DNA from 4 places in the Rhizobium sp. RSm-3 genome. Region 2 is predicted to be linked to each of the others. Evidence: predicted binding sites of a transcription regulator. Region 2 holds the regulator's gene; each other region holds the start of a gene.
The links. Region 2 encodes LexA, which represses DNA repair genes until DNA is damaged. Its sites were predicted from a motif close to TGTTCNNNNTGTGTTCNG; they were not measured.
Positions count from the first base shown of each region.

Region 1: BBJ66_RS19005 (MazG nucleotide pyrophosphohydrolase domain-containing protein) is a predicted target of LexA. The motif match lies at 2,730-2,747, and genes of this name have one in related genera.
Region 3: BBJ66_RS01600 (YifB family Mg chelatase-like AAA ATPase) is a predicted target of LexA. The motif match lies at 2,670-2,687, and genes of this name have one in related genera.
Region 4: recA (recombinase RecA) is a predicted target of LexA. The motif match lies at 2,045-2,062, and genes of this name have one in related genera.

Region 1 covers NZ_MAWZ01000023.1:39,254-44,280, forward strand. The annotation lists gene BBJ66_RS18990 (invasion associated locus B family protein) at 1-150, shown strand, start outside; gene tldD (metalloprotease TldD) at 465-1,880, shown strand; gene BBJ66_RS19000 (GNAT family N-acetyltransferase) at 1,898-2,389, shown strand; gene BBJ66_RS19005 (MazG nucleotide pyrophosphohydrolase domain-containing protein) at 2,409-2,726, opposite strand; gene BBJ66_RS19010 (D-alanyl-D-alanine carboxypeptidase family protein) at 2,856-4,139, opposite strand; gene BBJ66_RS19015 (polysaccharide deacetylase family protein) at 4,357-5,027, shown strand, end outside.
Region 2 covers NZ_MAWZ01000027.1:27,829-32,855, reverse strand. The annotation lists gene eno (phosphopyruvate hydratase) at 1-179, opposite strand, end outside; gene kdsA (3-deoxy-8-phosphooctulonate synthase) at 321-1,166, opposite strand; gene BBJ66_RS21935 (VOC family protein) at 1,166-2,059, opposite strand; gene lexA (transcriptional repressor LexA) at 2,257-2,976, shown strand; gene BBJ66_RS21925 (ComEC/Rec2 family competence protein) at 2,957-5,027, opposite strand, start outside.
Region 3 covers NZ_MAWZ01000001.1:322,095-327,121, forward strand. The annotation lists gene BBJ66_RS01585 (sugar ABC transporter ATP-binding protein) at 1-514, shown strand, start outside; gene BBJ66_RS01590 (ABC transporter permease) at 498-1,520, shown strand; gene gshB (glutathione synthase) at 1,655-2,602, shown strand; gene BBJ66_RS01600 (YifB family Mg chelatase-like AAA ATPase) at 2,776-4,305, shown strand; partial or broken gene BBJ66_RS32820 (magnesium chelatase domain-containing protein) at 4,313-4,842, shown strand.
Region 4 covers NZ_MAWZ01000024.1:299,590-304,616, reverse strand. The annotation lists gene alaS (alanine--tRNA ligase) at 1-677, opposite strand, end outside; gene recA (recombinase RecA) at 842-1,930, opposite strand; gene BBJ66_RS20470 (carbohydrate kinase family protein) at 2,159-3,103, shown strand; gene BBJ66_RS20465 (pseudouridine-5'-phosphate glycosidase) at 3,192-4,118, shown strand; gene cckA (cell cycle histidine kinase CckA) at 4,200-5,027, opposite strand, start outside.

The sequences.
Region 1 (5,027 bases), on a different contig from region 2:
TATGCCGAGGTCGTGCTCGAGGACGAGCTGCTGAAGACCTTCCGCAGCGGCGCCCAGGCAACCTTCATCGTCTTCCAGACGCCGGAAGAAGGCATCGGCATCCCCGTCGACCTCAAGGGCTTCGCTGAGGGTTTTGACGCGCTGCCGTAAGGGCAGCTCGCGGCCTGTCGCGGGTCCGCCCCTCATCCGCCTGCCGGCACCTTCTCCCCGCGCGCGGGGCGAAGGGGATAGCCGCGACCTCTCCGTCCCTCGCATACCTCTCGCAGGGCACGTCCCCTCGCCCCGTTTACGGGGAGAGGGTTAGGGTGAGGGGCAGCATCCGCACGAACCGGACGGTGTCGCACGAGGCCAAGATAACCTCTCCCACAAAGAAAATTCGACAGCAGGGCTTCACTCCTTATCATTGGGAGCCCTATCTAGATGCGTAAGCGCATTCCCAAACGCATGCCCATTGGAGCAAGACCATGACCACCGATCTCCTGACGCTATTCGATGCCGACGAAGCCACGATGCGTGGTCTGGTCGCCGAGGCGCTCGCCGGCGCCGATGACGGCGAGCTGTTTATCGAGCATGCGCAGGCCGAAGCGCTGACCTTCGACAATGGCCGGCTGAAGGGCGGCAGCTTCAACACCGAGCAGGGATTCGGCCTGCGCGCCGTTGCCGGCGAAGCGGTCGGTTTTGCCCATGCCGGCGATCTCTCGGTGGCGGCGCTGAAGCGGGCGGCGGATGCTGTGGGCGCAGTGACGCGCGGCTATTCCGGCTCCTATGCGGCGGCCCCGCAAGGCACCAACAAGAAATTCTACGGCGACCAGAACCCGATCGGCCAGCCGAGCTTCGAGGAAAAGGTCAAGCTCCTGCAGGACATCGACGCCTATCTCAGAGGCAAGAACGACAAGGTGCGGCAGGTGACGGCCTCGGTCGCGGCAAGCTGGCAGGTGGTCGACATCCTGCGCGCCGACGGGCATCGCGTGCGCGACATCAGGCCGATGACGCGCATCAATATCTCGGTGATGGTCGGCGAAGGCGACCGGCAGGAAAGCGGCTCCTACGGCAGCGGCGGACGGATCGGCTTCGGCGACTTCATCGCCGAGGGCAGCTGGCAATACGGCGCCGACGAGGCGCTGCGCCAGGCGCTGGTCAACCTCGAAGCGATCGATGCGCCGGCGGGCACGATGGACGTCGTTCTCGGCTCCGGCTGGCCGGGGGTGATGCTGCACGAGGCCGTCGGCCACGGACTGGAAGGCGATTTCAACCGCAAGAAGACGTCGGCTTTTTCAGGCCTTCTCGGCCAGATGGTCGCCGCCCCTGGCGTGACCGTCGTCGACGACGGCACGATCGACAACCGCCGCGGCTCGATCACCATCGACGACGAGGGCACGCCGTCGGGCTATAACGTGCTGATCGAGAACGGCAAGCTGGTCGGCTATATGCAGGACCGGCAGAACGCCCGGCTGATGGGCATGGCGCCCACCGGCAACGGCCGCCGCCAGGGTTATGCGCATGTGCCGATGCCGCGCATGACCAACACCTATATGCTCGGCGGCGACAAGACGCCCGAAGAGATCATCGCCTCGGTGAAGAAGGGCATCTATGCCGTTTCCTTCGGCGGCGGCCAGGTGGATATCACCTCCGGCAAGTTCGTCTTCGGCTGCACCGAGGCCTATCTGATCGAGAACGGCAAGGTCGGCGCGCCGATCAAGGGCGCCATGCTGATCGGCAACGGCCCGGATGCGATGAAGCGTGTATCGATGATCGGCAACGACATGAAGCTCGATACCGGCATCGGCAATTGCGGCAAGGGCGGCCAATGGGTTCCCGTCGGCGTCGGCCAGCCGCATCTGCGCATGGATCAGGTGACGGTCGGCGGTACGCAGACCTGAGGCGAAAGGAGCCTGTGATGGCGGAGGTCGAGATCAGGCGTTTTGCGGAAGGCGACGCCGATGCCGTGCTTTCGGTGATCCTGCCGATCCAGCGCGAAGAGTTCGGCATCGACATCACTGCCGATGCGCAGCCCGATCTGAGGGTCATCCCGGATTTCTACCAGTCCGGCAAGGGAGAATTCTGGGTCGCCGTCAAGGACGGCGCCATCGTTGGCACGCTTGGTTTGAAGGATATCGGCAACCATCAGGCGGCGCTGCGCAAGATGTTCGTCGCCGCCAAGGTTCGCGGCCATGAACATGGCGTGGCGGCGCTGCTGCTCGACCGCATGTTTTCCCACGCCAGGGATGCCGGCCTCACCGAAATCTTCCTCGGTACCACGGACAAGTTCGTCGCCGCCCACCGCTTCTACGAGAAGAACGGCTTTACCGAGATCGCCAAAACCACCCTGCCCCGCGCCTTCCCGCTGATGGCGGTGGACACCAAGTTTTATCGGCATAAGGTCGGCTGACGCGGGCGGCCGACATGCTTCAGCTCTTCAACTCCTCCACCGGCTGAAACCGCCACTTGCGTTCGATCGCCGCGGCCAGATCGATATCGTTGCGGCGGGCAAAGAGCAGGATATGGCCGAGCAGGTCGGCGGTTTCGTCGGCGAGATCGCGGTGGAGTTCTTCCTGTGTCCGGTCCCTGCGGCGCCCGCGGCCGGTCAGGCGGTTCCAAGCCTGGGTGAGCTCGCCCACCTCCTCCTGCAGCTTCAAGAGAAACCAGTCGGGGTCACGCTCGATGCCGTTGGCCGCGGAATAGGTGGCGGATGAGATTTCGAACTGGTCGGCAAGACGACGCAACATCGGCGTTCTCCTTTTGTTTATGGAAGAGACGCTGATTCCCGATGCTTGTCCAGAGTCGATTGTCTTACAGCGCAGCGCGTCTGTTCAGACGCGCAAAGGACGCTGTAACACTTTGAATTGCTACGGCGATCAGCCGTGGTCCGGCAGCAGCATGCAGTCGTAGGAGCGCTGCTTCAGCGCATCGCAGGCGGAGACGGCGGCATCCCTGCTGGCGAAACCGACGAAGCGGGCGCGGTAGATCTTGTTGGCGCCCGTCCCGACCGCCTCGGTATAGGGCGAGGCGGAAACAAGCGGTGCGCCGCCTTCCGACTTTGCCTGGGCGAGAAGCGCACGCGCCGCATCGGCGCTCGGGGCGGCCGAAATCTGGATCTGCCAGTCACCAGCAGTCTTTTCTGCCGACATTTTCGGCGCCTTGCCGGCGTTCAGGATCTCGTCCATCGCGACCGGACGGTCCAGCGGCACGACGGCGTCATCGGCATAGGCCAGGCTCTTTGCGGCAAGATCGTCGGTTGGGCGTGGGGCGCTCAGCGGCACCGGAACATCGGAATCATCGGCGGCGGAGGCGACTTCGACAGGCTCCCTGGCGCCGACGCTCGCCACCAGCTTGGCGCCGCCGGAAGAGGAGGCACGGCCGAGATAACGGTCGAGCAGACCGGCCATCTTGGCGTCGCGGCTGCGGGCGGTGCGGCCGCCGAGCACGACGCCGACGACGCGGCGGTTGCCGTCCTTGACGGCGCTGACGAGATTGAAGCCGGAGGCGTTGGTGTAACCGGTCTTGATGCCGTCCATGCCCTGGTAGCGGTACATGAGATTATTGTGGCCGCGCACGTTGCGGCCACGGAAATTGAAGCTTGCCGCCGAAAACAGCCGGTATTCGTTCGGATAATTCTTCATCAGCGCGATGGCGAGCGTCGACATATCGCGCGCCGTCGTAACCTGACGGCCGTCCGGCAGGCCGGAGGCGTTGACGAAGACGGTGCGGCTCATCCCGAGCTGGCGGGCCTTGGCGGTCATCATCCGGGCAAAACCGCTTTCCGAACCGCCGAGCGTCTCGCCCATGGCGGAGGCGGCATCATTGGCGGATTTGATGATCATGCCGTAGACCGCCTCGCGCACGGTGATCGTGCCGCCGGCCTTGACGCCGAGCTTGGTCGGCGGGCGGGAAGCGGCGTATTTCGACATCTTGATCGGCGTTTCCCAGGCGATCTTGCCGCGCTTCAGCGCCTCGAAGGTGAGATAGAGCGTCATCATCTTGGTCAGCGAGGCCGGATGGTTCAGCGTATCGGCGTTTTCGGCGGCGAGAACCTTGCCGGTGCGGGCATCGAGGATCAATGAAGCGCTGCCGGCCCAGGCCGCAAGAGGCGCCGAAACGGCCAGCGTTGCGGTCAAAACAGCCGCCAGAAGCGTTCTCATGCAGTTCCCCTTGATGCGTCGGCTCGCAATGGATCGGCCTTTGTGCCGTAATGTGACAGAAGCGGCAAGTTTGGCGCGACTTTGAGGCAACTCCTATCATTTTTCTAGTCTTTTCATCGCCTTGGTTAACAGGAAATGAAAAGACCCGTGCGAAATCGGGATTCAGCAAGGCTTAAGCCGCGCTTGCTAGTTTCCGAAAAAAAGCAACGGACGGCGCATGGCGGGACAATTCAAGCGACTGGCAAAACGCACAGCGATCGGTGCCGGGCTCGAGCTTTCCTGGCTGATCGCCGCCGCCGGGTTGATGCGCGAGGCGCGTGGGCGCGGCGTCGTCTTCACGCTGCACCATGTCCGCCCGCAGGTGCCGGAGGCTTTCGAACCGAATGCGCATCTCGAAATTACCCCCGGCTTCCTCGATACGGCGCTGCGGCGGCTGCGGCGGGAGGGCTATCGCTTCGTGCCGCTCGATCAGGTGCCGGCGCTGCTGGCCGAGCCCGAAGGTGGAAGGCCGTTTGCCGCCTTCACGCTCGACGACGGCTACATCAACAATCTGGAGCACGCGCTGCCGGTGTTCGAACAGCATCGGGCGCCGTTCACAGTGTTCGTCGCCAAGGGTTTTGCCGAGGGCTCTCACAGCATCTGGTGGGAGACGCTCGCCGTGCTCCTGCGCCGATCAAGCGAACTCCGCTTCGATTTCGGCGGCGGCAGCGAGCGCCTGGCGCTCGACGATCCGCAGCAGCAATGGAATGCCTTCGACCGGTTCGCCTGGTATATCCACCGATCCGACGAGGCACGCGCCGTTGCCGCAATCGACATGCTGGCGCGGGAAAACGGCATCGAGCCGACCGATATCACCCGCGAACTGGTGATGGGGCCTAGTCAGTTGCA
Region 2 (5,027 bases):
CCGAGGTAGCGCTTGCCGCCGTCGCGCAGCTCGACTGCCTCATGCGCGCCGGTCGAGGCACCCGAGGGAACGGCCGCGCGGCCCATGCTGCCGTCTTCGAGATAGACATCGACTTCGACGGTGGGGTTGCCACGGCTATCGAGAATCTCGCGGGCGATGATATCGGTGATTGCAGTCATGGGTTCTTCCTGCTCGGTGGGTGATCAATCGTTCGAAGCCTGTCATAATCGAAGGCGTGCAAATTACAATGGCGCATTGCGGCACCCTCGACCTGCATGTCCGATCGTCGCTATAGCACGAACATGTCAGGCTTTTGACTGTCAGCCCTTGGCGACGGCGTCGAAGGCCAGCAGCTTTTCCAGAAGCCGCGGCATGTCCTTGAGATAGACCATGTTCGGGCCGTCGGACGGTGCGTTGTCGGGGTCCTGGTGGGTTTCGACGAAAACGCCGGCAATACCGGTCGCCACCGCTGCGCGCGCCAACGTTTCCACGAATTCCCGCTGACCGCCGGAAGAATCGCCCTGCCCGCCCGGCTGGGCCACGGAATGGGTGGCATCGAAGACGACGGGGGCGCCCATCGACGCCATGATCGGCAGCGAGCGCATGTCGGAAACCAGAGTGTTGTAACCGAAGGAGGCGCCGCGTTCGCAGAGCAGCACGTTCGGGTTGCCGCTGGCGTTGAGCTTCTTCAGCACATTCTTCATGTCCCAAGGGGCAAGAAACTGGCCCTTCTTGACATTGACCGCGCGGCCGGTCTCGGCGGCGGCGATCAGAAGGTCGGTCTGGCGGCAGAGGAAGGCCGGGATCTGCAGGACATCGACCACCTTTGCCACTTCGGCGCATTGCTCGGCGGTGTGAACGTCGGTCAGGACGGGAAAGCCGAACTCCTTCTTGAGATCGGCAAAGACCTGCATGCCCTTTTCAAGGCCGATGCCGCGCTCGGCCGAAAGCGAGGTCCGGTTCGCCTTATCGAAGGAACTCTTGTAGACGAGGCCGATGCCGAGCTTGGCACAGAGCTCCTTCAGCGTGCCGGCAACCATGAAGGCATGGTCGCGGCTCTCCATCTGGCAAGGGCCGGCAATCAGCGACAGGCGGCCGGTATTGGAAAAGGTGACCTGGCCTGCGCCCTCGCCGATCCTCACTTCCGAATTCGTATCAGTGCTCATCATCTTTCCTCGAAGGCGAAAAGCGTGCCCTGCCCGGGTGCCGGCTTCACCAGAATGCGATTGTTCTTGCGCGTGTATGTCACTCCGTTAGCAGCCAAATGTGCTTCTGTCACGGCAAGATCGGCAACAGCGAAGAGGATAGCCCGGCCGCGCAGGCCGCGGTCGGCGGAGGAGACGGCAACCTCGAAATAGGCCTCCAGCCCTTCCGGCGTCATCAGGCTGATTTTCGCATTCGGCGCCGCGATATTGACGCCGAAACCGGTTTTCTCGACGGCCGATTGCGCCATGGCAAGGCTGACGAAGCCGGCGAAGGCGGCGGCATCAGGCGCGCAGAGGGCGATCTCGGCGATGCCGGTGACGCCATTGGCATGCGTCTCCAGCGCGCCGCGGTCGGCCGGCAATGGATTGATGCGCTGGCAGGTGAAGAGAAAGAAATCGGGTGCCCGCAGATCACCTGCAAAGGCTAGTTTGAAGCTGCCGACGCTCTTAGAGCCGTCCGGCATTTTCATCGCCCGGCTGAACTCCAGCATGTCGCCGGCGTTCAATCCGCCTGCAATGAAGCTTTGATGGTCGAGGCCGGCATCTTCAGTGCCGAAAACCACCGCCGAAAGCCCTTCCTCGCCGCAACGGAAGCGGAAGGCCCGGTTGCGGGCGGTGAAGACATTGCCTTGCCGCGCTGATGCCTCGGTCTCCTCGACGCTCGCGATACCGAGCGGCTCCAGATAGGTCTTGTCGGCAAAGAAGACGCAGGCATTCTCCGTTCCGAAGGGATGGCGGGCATCGGCGGCAACGGTGAAGCCGAGCTTGCCGAGCCTTTCGCGCGCCAGATCGATATTGACGACGGGCAGCACGACATGATCCAGCGGGTGCGGCTTGGCGGAATGCGTGTTCATGATATCCCCTCCTGCAATCGCGAAGAGATGTGCGACGACGCCATCCTCAATGCAAGACATGTGTGCCAATCCGGCGAATGAAAATAAAAATCTCAACGAGTTGGCGCCAAGTTTTACGGAAATTTAGCTACTTGCGGAACACATATGGAACATATAGTGTCTGTTCTGGATTTGTTTCAATCAGGGGTCACACGTCGATGCTCACGCGCAAACAACAGGAGCTTCTCCTTTTCATTCACGAGCGCATGAAAGAATCCGGCATTCCGCCCTCTTTCGACGAGATGAAGGATGCCCTGGATCTGGCCTCGAAATCCGGCATTCACCGGCTGATCACAGCACTCGAGGAACGCGGTTTCATTCGCCGCCTACCGAACCGCGCCCGGGCGCTCGAGGTCATCAAGCTTCCCGAGGCCTACAGCCCCAGCATCCAGCCCCGGCGCGGCTTTTCGCCGAGCGTCATCGAGGGCAGCCTCGGCAAGCCCCAGCCGGTCGCCGCCCCCGCGCCTGTCAAACCCGTCGCCGACAACGGCAACTCGGTCTCGGTGCCAGTCATGGGCCGAATCGCTGCCGGTGTTCCGATCTCAGCGATCCAGAACAACACCCACGACATCGTCGTTCCCTCAGACATGCTCGGCTCCGGTGAACATTACGCGCTGGAGGTGAAAGGCGATTCGATGATCGACGCCGGCATTTTCGACGGCGACACGGTGATCATCCGCAACGGCAGCACCGCAAGTCCCGGCGACATCGTCGTCGCCCTGGTCGACGACGAGGAGGCGACGCTGAAGCGCTTCCGGCGCAAGGGCGCGTCGATCGCGCTTGAAGCGGCCAACCCTGCTTATGAGACCCGGATCTTCGGACCGGACCGCGTCAAGGTGCAGGGCAAGCTCGTCGGCCTCATTCGCCGCTATCACTGACGCTGGACGGGCCGGTTTCGGCAAAACTGTTGCTGCGCCAGTCATAGGCACGTTGGCGCATCCACGGCCGCGACAGGCTCTCGAATGCGGTTGCGACCTCCAGGCCGGCAGCCGCGAAGCGCAATTCGACGGAACCGGTCCTGCGCAACGTCTCACCGGTGAAGAGCGTCGCGCCTGAGCGGCAGCTGTTGAACCGCAGACGGACAGCCGTCACGACAATATCGGCCGCATCGCAGGCCGGACCGAGATAGGCGGCATTGTCGATGACCGTTACCACGCGGCCATTGCCAAGCCTTGATGTGCACCAGGCCTTCTTGACGCAGGAAAAGCGGTTTGCTTCGCCGCCCGCGGCCGCCGCCCGCATCGCCGTCCTCGCTTCGTTCTGCTGATCGCGGGAAAGCCTGACGCGGCGGTCTTCTCCCTCCGGCGGGATAGCGGGGCCGTCCAGCATCGTCGGCGGGTGATGGGTCGGCAGGACCAGCGCTCTCTGCCACTGGTCGAAGATGAAATCCGGCGGGTTTTCACGGTTGGAAGCCATTGCCGCCCCTGCAACGAGCGCGACCAGGCTGCCATCCTCCGAAATCACCAAATCCGGCGGCCGGGGGACCGGCAGAACCAGCAGGATGAGCGTCGAGACGGCGAGGATCAATGTACCGACATGGCGCAGCCGGGTGCGCAGCAGCGTCAGCAGCAGGAAGCCTGCCACGGCCACGGCGAAATACCAAGCGGGCAAACGGCCGACGCCGATATCGCCGCCCCAGCCGGACACCGTCTTGGCGACAGCGATTACCAGGTCGAGGCCGAAGCCGACCACCTCCCAGAGTGGAGCGTCCAGACCGAACGGCATCAGCAACATCGCCAGCAGCCCGGCCGGCATGACGATGAAGGAGATGATCGGCATCGTCGCGAGGTTTGCCGGCAGGCCGTAAGCGGTCAGCCGATGAAAATGCTCGATCGAAAACAGCGCCGTGGAAAAACCGCCGATCAGCGAGGTCAGTAGGACACCGCCGAAGAAACCGGCGACGGCCACGACCGGCCGGAAGATCGGCAGCTTGAGCAAGGCGTTTTCGCGGATGCGCCGGTCCTTCCACAGCTGATAGCCCGATACCAGTGCCAATGTGGCGGCAAAGGACATCTGGAAGCTCGGCCCCAAGACTTCGGAGGGTGAAATGACGATGATGACTAGCGCCGAGAGAACGACATTGCGCAGGCTGATCGACGGCCGATCGAAGAAGACGGCAATCAGCATGATGGCCATCATGATGAAGGCGCGTTCGGCCGAGACACCGAAGCCGGAGATCAGGAAGTAGGCGGTGACGGCAATGAGCGCGCCTGATGCGGCGATCTTCTTCGTCGGATAGGCCTGAGCGACGGCCGGAAAGAGACTGAGCAGCATGCGGAAGCCGACGAAGAAAATGCCGGCCGACAGCGCCATGTTGAGGCCCGAGATCGCGACGATATGGGCAAGGCCCGACTGGCGCAGCGCCTCCGTCGTCGCATTCGAGATGGCGCGCCGCTCGTCGGTCACCAGCGCGGCGGCGAAGGCGCCGGTGTCGCCGGGCAGGATCGACCGTATGCGGTCGCCGATGCTGCTGCGCAGCCGGTAAAGCCATTCGAGCAGCGCTTCCGACGTCGATCTTGCCGCTTGCGGACCCGCCTCCAAATCCTTCTCCGGAGCGCCATAGAAGAAGCCGTTGGCGCCGATGCCGTCGAAATAGGCGCCGAAGGAGAAGTCGTTGAGTTCGGGAAGTGCGGGGCCTGAGGGCGGCGTCAGCCGTGCCCTGCCGGTGACGATGTCGCCGATCTCGAAAGGCGTGTCGGCGCCGCGGACAATCGCGGTTATGCGCCCCGGCGACCGCTTCAACTCCGGCGCTTCAGTGCCGGTGACGGCAAGAATGTAGCGCCAGCGCCCACGGCCGTCGCCTTCGCGCCGTTCGACACGGCCGGTCACCGTCGTCGTCACCGAGGAATCGAGGATAACGGTCGAAGCCCGCCAGCTCTCGAACTGTGCGCAGAGCATGCCGCAGACCACAAGTGCCAGCGCCAGCAGC
Region 3 (5,027 bases), on a different contig from region 2:
CCTGGCGACCGAAGACCGCAAGATGCAGGGCCTGATGCTCGACATGAGCTGCGCCCAGAATGCCACCATCACCGATCTCGCCAGGATCTCCCGCAACGGCCTGATCAACCGGAGAGCGGAGGACGATCATTCGCAACGCCTGGTGCGCGAACTGCGGATCAAGACCCCGTCCATCCATCAGGCGGTCAGAACCTTTTCCGGCGGCAACCAGCAGAAGGTCGTCATTGCCAAATGGCTGTTTCGCGGCCCCAAGGTGCTGATCTTCGATGAGCCGACCCGCGGCATCGACGTCGGCGCCAAGGCCGAGATCTATGAGCTTCTGTGGAAATTTGCCGCCGAGGGAAAAGGTGTGCTGGTGGTATCTTCGGATCTGCCGGAGCTGATCGGCATTTGCCATCGCATCATCGTTTTCTCCGACGGCAAGATATCCGGCGAAATCGCCCGCGAACAATTTGACGAGAGCAGGATCCTGTCGCTCGCTTACAAGGAGTACAGCCGTGTCCGCCAGCATTGAAAAACAGACCGAGGCAAAAGAGGCGCGCTTCTGGGACAAGCTTATCCGGATCTCGATGAAGGAGGCGGGCGTCGCCATTGCCCTCATCCTGATCCTGGCGTTTTTCTCGGCGACGGCGCCCTATTTCGCGACGCCGGAGAATTTCCTGAAGATCTTCGTGCAGATCGCCATCAACACCGTGCTTGCTGCCGGCATGACCTTCGTCATCCTCGTCGGCGGCATCGATCTTTCCGTCGGCTCGCTGCTGGCCCTTTGCACGGTGATCGGCGCCACGATCATGATCAACCCGGCCTTTTCGCCATGGCAGGCGATTATCCTCGCCTGTCTTGCTTCGATGGGCACGGGTGCTGCGCTTGGCGCCGTCAATGGCTGGATCTGCGAGAAGTGGAAGCTTCCCTCCTTCATCGTCACGCTCGGCATGCTGAATGTCGCCAGCGGCCTGGCCCGCGTCGTCAGCGACAATTCGACGATCACCGGCCTGCCGCAGCCTTTCGTCGATTTCGGCAACCTGATCTTCTGGGGCATACTCCCATCGATCTTCCTGATTGCCGTCGTCGTCGTCCTCATCGGCTGGTTCGTGCTGCGCTATACCGTCTTCGGCCGCTTCGTCTTTGCCATCGGCACGAATGAAGAGGCCGTCCGGCTCTCCGGACACCAGCCGAAAAAATACAAGATCGCCGTCTTCACCATCTCAGGGCTGACCGCCGGCATCGCCGCCATGGTCTATCTGCTCCGCCTCAATGTCGGCAGCCCGGTCGCCGGTATCGGCTACGAGCTGAACGCCATCGCCGCCGTCATCATCGGCGGCACCAGCCTCTCGGGCGGCAAGGGTTCGATCATCGGCACGCTGGTTGGCGCCTGCATTCTGCAGGTCCTGTCGACCGGATTGCAACTGCTCGGCGCCGACGACAATATCAAGCCGATCGTCATCGGCGCCGTCATCGTCCTTGCCGTCATTCTCGACAGCTATCGCGGCCGATTGATGCGGATACTCGAAACGCGGTGATCCATTCAAACGCCTGCAGCGCCGCTTGCGCGTCTGAAAAGACGCGCGGCGCTGTAGCGCCGGAAAGCCTGATTGACCGTTGCGTTTGATACCGGGCCGACCTACATCTGTCCGGCATTCAGCGAGGGACGGAAATGGCCAAGATCACCAATGTAGCGGTCCAGATGGATCATGTCGCCGGCATCAATATTGCGGGCGACTCCACCTTCGCCATGAGCCTGGAAGCCCAGGCGCGCGGCTACCGGCTGTTCCATTACACGCCCGAGCGCCTCAGCTTCCGCGACGGCAAGCTCTATGCCAGCGTCGAGCCGATGCTGCTGAAGGACGTCAAGGGCGATCATTTCGAGCTCGGCGCGCCCGAGCGCGTCGATCTCTCCACCATGGACGTGGTGCTGCTGCGCCAGGACCCGCCCTTCGACATGGCCTATATCACCTCGACGCATCTGCTCGAGCGCATCCACCCGAAGACCCTCGTCGTCAACGATCCGGCCTGGGTGCGCAATTCGCCGGAAAAAATCTTCGTCACCGAATTTGCCGACCTGATGCCGAAGACGCTGATCACCAAGGATCCGGCCGAGATCCGCCGCTTCCGCGACGAGATGGGCGATATCATCCTCAAACCGCTCTACGGCAATGGCGGCGCCGGCGTCTTCCATTCGACCCGCGATGACCGCAACCTCTCCTCGCTGCTCGAAATGTTCGGCCAGCTGTTCCGCGAGCCCTTCATCGCCCAGCAATATCTGCCCGACGTGCGCAAGGGCGACAAGCGCATCATCCTGGTCGACGGCGAATTTGCCGGCGCCATCAACCGCGTGCCGGCCGAGCACGACAGCCGTTCCAACATGCATGTCGGCGGCCGCGCCGAGGCGACTGAACTGACGCCGCGTGAACAGGAAATCTGCGCCCGCATCGGCCCGGCGCTGAGAGAACGCGGCTTCCTGCTCGTCGGCATCGATGTGATCGGCGATTACATGACCGAGATCAACGTCACCTCGCCGACAGGCATCCGCGAGGTCAAGAAGTTCGGCGGCGCCGATATCGCAAGCCTGCTCTGGGATGCGATCGAGCGCAAGCGCGGCTAAGCCTGCCGCGTGGACCACGCGCCTGCCGTGACCGGACACAACCCCGGTCACAGACTATATCCGACTACGTTCCTTTCTTGTTCTTGTTTTATTCCTGTTCCCATGCCAGATTGCAACTGCTGGCCCTGAAGGGTTGCAGGCGGTATAAGAGTTGGCGGGCAAGGGGTGGGCATATGGTCGCGCGTGTCAGTACGGTGGCATTTCAGGGCATCGAAGGTGTGCCGGTCGAGGTCCAGGTCATGGTCGCGCCCGGCAAGGTCGGCATGCAGATCGTCGGCCTGCCCGACAAGGCGGTGGCCGAAAGCCGCGAGCGGGTGCAGGCCGCCCTTCACGCCTCCGGCCTGGCGCTGCCGGCCAAACGGGTGACCGTCAACCTGGCGCCGGCCGATCTGCCGAAAGAGGGCTCGCATTTCGATCTGCCGATCGCGCTCGCTTTGATGGCCGCACTCGGCGCCATCCCCGCCGACGCGCTGTCGGATTATGTCGTCGTCGGCGAACTCAACCTCGATGGCACCATCGCCGCCATATCGGGGGCGCTGCCGGCCGCGATCGGCGCCAATGCGCTCGGCAAGGGGCTGATCTGCCCGGCCGAAAGCGGCGCCGAGGCCGCCTGGGCCGGCACCGAGGTCAATATCCTCGCTCCGCGCAGCCTGATCGCCCTTGCCAATCATTTCCGCGGCACGCAGGTGCTTTCCAGGCCGGAAGCGTCGATCCGCGCCAATGCCGCCAATCTGCCGGATCTCGCCGAGATCAAGGGCCAGGAAAGCGCCAAGCGGGCGCTCGAGGTGGCGGCCGCCGGCGGCCACAATCTGCTGATGGTCGGGCCTCCCGGCTCCGGCAAGTCGATGCTGGCGGCAAGGCTGCCGTCGATCCTGCCGCCGCTTTCGGCCGCCGAACTGCTTGAAGTCTCGATGGTCCATTCGATCGCCGGAGAGCTTTCCGGCGGCAAGCTGTCGGACCGCCGGCCTTTCCGCACCCCGCATCACTCCGCCACCATGGCGGCCCTCGTCGGCGGCGGCATCCGCGCCCGGCCCGGCGAAGCCTCGCTTGCCCATCACGGCGTGCTCTTCCTCGACGAGTTTCCCGAATTCACCCCGCAGGCGCTGGATGCGCTGCGCCAGCCGCTCGAAGGCGGCGAATGCGTCATCGCCCGCGCCAATCACCGCGTCTCCTATCCGGCGAAATTCCAGCTGATCGCGGCAATGAACCCCTGCCGCTGCGGCATGGCCGGCGAGCCCGGTCATACTTGCGCCCGCGGCCCGCGCTGCATGAGCGATTACCAGGCCCGCATCTCCGGCCCGCTGATGGACCGCATCGATATCCGCATCGACGTGCCGGCCGTCTCCGCCGCCGATCTCATCCGCCCGTTGGCCGCGGAGGCCAGCGCCGATGTCGCCCGCCGCGTCGCCCGCGCCCGCGAACGCCAGCAAGAGCGGTTCGAGGCCGCCGGCGCCAAGGGCATCGGCACCAATGCCCGCTGCTCCACCGCAATGATCGAGAAACTCGCCGAACCCGACGCCAGCGGCCTGCAACTGCTGCGCGACGCCGCCGAAAAAATGAAATTCTCCGCCCGCGGCTACCACCGCGTCCTCAAGGTCGCCCGCACCCTGGCCGATCTCGACGGCAAGTCGACGGTCGGCCGCATTCATCTAGCCGAGGCGATCTCCTATCGTATCGCTGGCGAGAGGCTGACGGCGGCGTAGGAAGAGAGGACGTTCTGACAGTGCGAGCGCCAAAAGCCGCGAACGCGTCAAGGTGGCTCTTCAAGCCTCCGGCCTGGCTCCGCCGGGCAAGCGGATAACCGTCAATCTGGTGCCAGCCGATTTGCCGAAAGAGGGCTCGCATTTCGATCTGCCGATCGCGCTTGCCCTGATGCCATTCCCGCTGACGCGCTGTCGGATTATGTCGTCGTCGGCGAACTCAATCTCGATGGCACCATCGCCGCCATATCAGGCGCGCTACCGGCCGCGATCGGCGCCAATGCGCTCGGCAAGGGGCTGATCTGCCCGGCCGAAAGCGGCGCCGAGGCCGCCTGGGCCGGTGCCGAGGTCAATATTCTCGCCCCGCGCAGCCTGATCGCCCTTGCCAATCATTTCCGCGGCACCCAGGTGCTGTCCAGGCCGGAAGCGTCGATCCGCACCAATGCCGCTAATCTGCCGGATCTCGCCGAGATCAAGGGCCAGGAAAGCGCCAAGCGGGCGCTCGAAGTCGCGGCCGCCGGCGGCCACAATCTGCTCATGGCATAAACAAAAGACCCCTGACCTGCTAGAGCATGAAGTGCCGTGTTCACCTAAGGTCGGCGTATAAGCGGTTCTAATTCCTAGCAATTCGCAATGATCGTGAGACGATTGCGTCGCGACAACGTGTTCCCATAATCAGCACGCAGTCCAACTATTTAGGCTTAGATTTGGGTTAATCGTAAGTA
Region 4 (5,027 bases), on a different contig from region 2:
TCGATCGACGGGCGCGGCAGCGGGTTGCGAACACCAGGCTCGGTCTGTTCGAACTGCATGAAGACGAGGTTCCAGAATTCCAGGAACCGGTCGCCATCCTCCTCAGGCGAACCAGGAGGGCCGCCCCAGACGTTTTCCCCCTGGTCGATGAAGATTTCAGAGCATGGGCCGCAAGGGCCGGTATCGCCCATCTGCCAGAAGTTGTCGGAGGTCGGGATGCGGATGATCTTGTCGTCGGAGAAGCCGGCGATCTTCTTCCACAGCGTCGCGGCTTCCTCGTCTTCGGAATAGACGGTGACCAGCAGGCGATGTTTCGGCAGGTCGAAACCTTCGGTCACCAGCTTCCAGGCAAGCTCGATCGCATTCTCCTTGAAATAGTCGCCAAACGAAAAGTTGCCGAGCATTTCGAAGAAGGTCAGGTGGCGGGCCGTATAGCCGACATTGTCGAGGTCGTTATGCTTGCCGCCGGCGCGCACGCATTTCTGCGAGGTGGTCGCCGTCGAATAAGGGCGTTTCTCCAGACCGGTGAAGACGTTCTTGAACTGTACCATGCCGGCATTGGTGAACATCAGCGTCGGGTCGTTGCGCGGCACGAGCGGGCTCGACGAGACGATCTCATGACCGTTCTTCTTGAAATAGTCGAGGAATGTCGACCGGATATCGTTCACACCGCTCATGCTATGCCCTTCAATGCTGCCGGAGGCAGGTAAATCTAAATCCATCGGCTTTTAACGTTCACCTCCGCCACTGTCCAGCAGACAAACAAAACCGGCCGCATTCTGATCAGGGAATGCAGCCGGCCTGGATTTTCAAAGGGACTGGCAGAAAACCGACAGCGAAATCACATTTCCGCGGCGGCGTCACCGTCATCGGGGTCCGGTCCGCCGTTCTGCAGGAAGCGGTCGGCGATCAGGCCGGCATTCTGGCGCAGCGACAGTTCGATCTCGCGAGCCAGATCCGGATTGTCGCGCAGGAAGGTCTTGGCGTTTTCGCGGCCCTGGCCGAGACGCTGGCTGTTATAGGAGAACCAGGCACCGGATTTCTCGACGATGCCGGCCTTGACGCCGAGATCGACCAGTTCGCCGGTCTTGGAAACGCCCTCGCCATACATGATGTCGAACTCGACCTGCTTGAAGGGCGGCGCCATCTTGTTCTTGACCACCTTGACGCGGGTCTGGTTGCCGATCACCTCTTCGCGCTCCTTGACCGCGCCGATGCGGCGGATGTCGAGGCGCACGGAGGCATAGAACTTCAGCGCATTGCCGCCGGTCGTCGTCTCAGGCGAACCGAACATGACGCCGATCTTCATGCGGATCTGGTTGATGAAGATCACCATGGTGTTCGACTTGGAAATCGAAGCGGTGAGCTTGCGCAGCGCCTGGCTCATCAGGCGCGCCTGCAAGCCGGGAAGGCTGTCGCCCATCTCGCCCTCGATTTCGGCGCGCGGCGTCAGTGCGGCGACCGAGTCGACGACAAGAACGTCGACCGCGCCGGAGCGCACCAGCGTATCGGTGATTTCGAGCGCCTGTTCGCCGGTATCGGGCTGCGAGATCAGCAGGTTCTGCAGATCGACGCCAAGCTTGCGGGCATAGACGGGATCGAGCGCATGTTCGGCATCCACGAAGGCGCAGATGCCGCCCTTCTTCTGCGCCTCGGCAATGGTCTGCAATGCAAGCGTCGTCTTACCCGAGCTCTCCGGCCCGTAAATTTCGATGATACGGCCCCTCGGCAGACCACCGACGCCAAGCGCGATATCGAGGCCAAGCGAGCCGGTCGAGATCGTCTCGATCTCGACAACATTCTCGTTGGAGCCGAGTTTCATGATCGAGCCCTTGCCGAACGACCGCTCTATCTGTGAGAGTGCCGCTTCAAGCGCTTTGCTTTTGTCCACCGATTTGTCCTCTACCAGCCGCAATGAATTCTGAGACATCCGATCCACCTTTAGGTTATTGAAGCCGCCCAAGCAATGTCGAGTTTGTACCCTATTTGTTCTATTCCCGCAATAGGCGATCAAACGATTGAAAGAAAAAGGTAAAACAGCCCGTGTTCTATATTTGTTTTATCGATGCAAAGCAACGGCTTAGGCCATATGCGCCGGCTTTGCCGCGGCCGGTAGCACCGCCTCGATTCGCTTTTTGCGCAGCGGAAGGCGGTTGAAATGAACAAAAAGATTCTTGTTCTCGGCGGTGCCCATATCGACCGGCGCGGCCGGATCTCCGGCGAAACGGCGCCGGGCGCCAGCAATCCCGGCACCTGGTTCGAGGAGCCGGGCGGCGGCGGCTTTAATGCGGCGCGCAACCTTGCAAGGCTCGGTTTTCAGGTGACGATGATTTCACCACGCGGCGGCGACCCCATCGGCGAGATGGTCAGCGAGGCGGCCGATTTCGCCGGCATCGACGACCGGCCTTTCGTGTTCCTCGACCGCAAGACCCCGAGCTATACGGCGATCATCGAGAAGGACGGCGATCTGGTGATCGCCCTTGCCGACATGGACCTCTACCGTTTCTTCGTGCCGCGGCGTCTCTCCATCCGCTGGGTGCGGGAGGCCTTCGCCGCCCATGATCTCATTCTTTTCGACGCCAACCTGCCGGAGGAGACGATCGCGGCGATCGTTGCCAAGGCGCGTTCCCTGGCAAAGCCGGTCGCGGCGATCGCCATCTCGCCTGCCAAAGTCGTCAGGCTGAAACCCTGTATCGGGGATATCGACTACCTGTTCCTGAATGAGGCCGAGGCTTCCGCCCTTGCCGGGCAACAGCCGGAGGACGCTGCCGGCTGGCCGCCGCTTCTGAACGAGATCGGCATCAGGAACGCCGTCGTCACCCGCGGCCGCCGCGAACTCGTCGCACTTTGCGGGGGCCGCGCCATGACGCTGCAGCCGCCGGTCGCCGACACCGTCGCCGACGTCACCGGTGCCGGCGATTCCCTTGCCGCCGGCACGCTTGCAGCCTTGATATCAGGCCTGCCGCTCGAAGAGGCCATTCGCCACGGCACCGCGGCCGCCACGCTGACCGTGCAATCGCGGCATGCCGTCAACGAAAATCTGACGCCGGATCTCTTGAATGCGGCGCTTGCCCTTGTTCCCAAGGCCAGAATTCTGCATTGAAGCGACGAAATTAAATAGCTTGCGTGATGTCGTCCGAAAACTGCAGAGACTTTTCGGCATCATGCTCTATCGACGACAGGACAAGATCATGACCAAGCCCATTTCGCCCCTTCTGCCGATCGCCTATTCGAAGGAGGTCGCCAGCGCCAAGCAGCGCGGCGCGCCGCTGGTGGCGCTGGAATCGACGATCATCACCCATGGCATGCCCTATCCCGGCAATATCGAGATGGCCCGCAGCGTCGAGGCGATCATTCGCGAACAGGGTGCGGTGCCGGCAACGATCGCCGTTATTCATGGCACTCTGCATATCGGCCTTGAAGCCGGCGAACTGGAGCAGCTCGCCAAGGCGACCGATGTGATGAAGGTGTCGCGCGCCGATCTCGCCTTTTCGATCGCCGAGCGCCGCACCGGCGCCACCACGGTCGCCGCGACGATGATTGCGGCCGCCCTCGCCGGCATCCGGGTTTTTGCCACAGGCGGCATCGGTGGCGTGCACCGCGGCGCCGAGGAAAGCTTTGATATCTCCGCCGATCTCGAGGAACTGGCGCGCACCGGCGTTATCGTCGTCTGCGCCGGCGCCAAGGCGATCCTCGATATTCCAAAGACGCTGGAAGTGCTGGAAACCCGCGGCGTCCCCGTCGTTACCTACGAGAGCGAAGAATTCCCCGCCTTCTGGTCACGCTCCTCGGGCATATCAAGCCCGCTGTCGCTGAACAGCCCGGCCGCCATTGCCAATTTCCAGACGGTGCGCGAACAGCTCGGCATCGACGGCGGCATGCTGATTGCCAACCCGGTGCCCGAGGCCGACGAAATCGCCCGCGAGGAGATGGAAATCTATATCGAGCGGGCGCTGGATAGCGCCGAGCGCGACGAAATCACCGGCAAGGCGGTCACGCCCTATCTGCTCTCAACCATCTTCGACCTAACGGACGGCCAGAGCCTGAAGACGAATATTGCGCTGGTCGAGAACAATGCGCGGCTGGCGGCGGAGATTGCCGTGGCGTTGGGTGAGTGAGGGTTGACGGGGGCAGACAGTATCGCCTTGGCAATAGGCGTGCCGTGTAAGCCCTATCTACCAAGGCCATGCCGGCTGCCTTCACCCGTCCAGCGTCTCCTTCACCACCACCGCAAGCTGCTTCAGCGAAAACGGCTTCGGCAAAAACCCGAATTTTGACTCAGGCGGCAGGTTGCGGGCGAAGGCATCTTCGGCATAGCCGGACACGAAGATGAATTTCATGTCGGGATAGGTCTTGCGCAGCTCGCGCAGCAGCGTCGGGCCGTCCATTTCGGGCATCACCACGTCGGATACGACGATGTCGACCTTGCCGTCGAGTTCTTCCATGATGCTCAGCGCCTCGACGCCCGAGCCCGCCTCGTGCACGGTGTAGCCGCGCGTTTCCAGCATGCGCTTGCCGCCGCGGCGCACCGCCTCCTCGTCTTCGACGAGAAGGATGACCGCCGATCCCGTCAGGTCCTCCGGCTGCTGCGGCGATACGGGCTGGGGCAGCACTTCGGCCCCCGCGATGGCGCCGTCGATCGCGTCTGCTTCGCCGGCAAGCGCCGGCTCCGGGATGTGGCGCGGCAGGAAGACCCGGAAGGTTGTGCCCTTGCCGACTTCGGATTCCGGCTGGATGTAGCCGCCCGATTGCTTGACGATGCCGTAGACCATGGCAAGGCCAAGTCCCGTGCCTTTGCCGACATCCTTGGTGGTGAAGAAGGGTTCGAAGATCTTGTCCATGATCTCGGGCGCGATGCCGGTGCCGTTATCGGCGACTTCGATCAGCACCATGTCCTCGGCCGGCATGTAGGAATAGTTGAAGGCGGAGACCTCTGAAGCAGTCAGGTTTCGGGTGCGCAGCGTCAGCGTGCCGCCCTCGGGCATGGCATCGCGTGCATTGACGCACAGATTGATCAGCACCTGTTC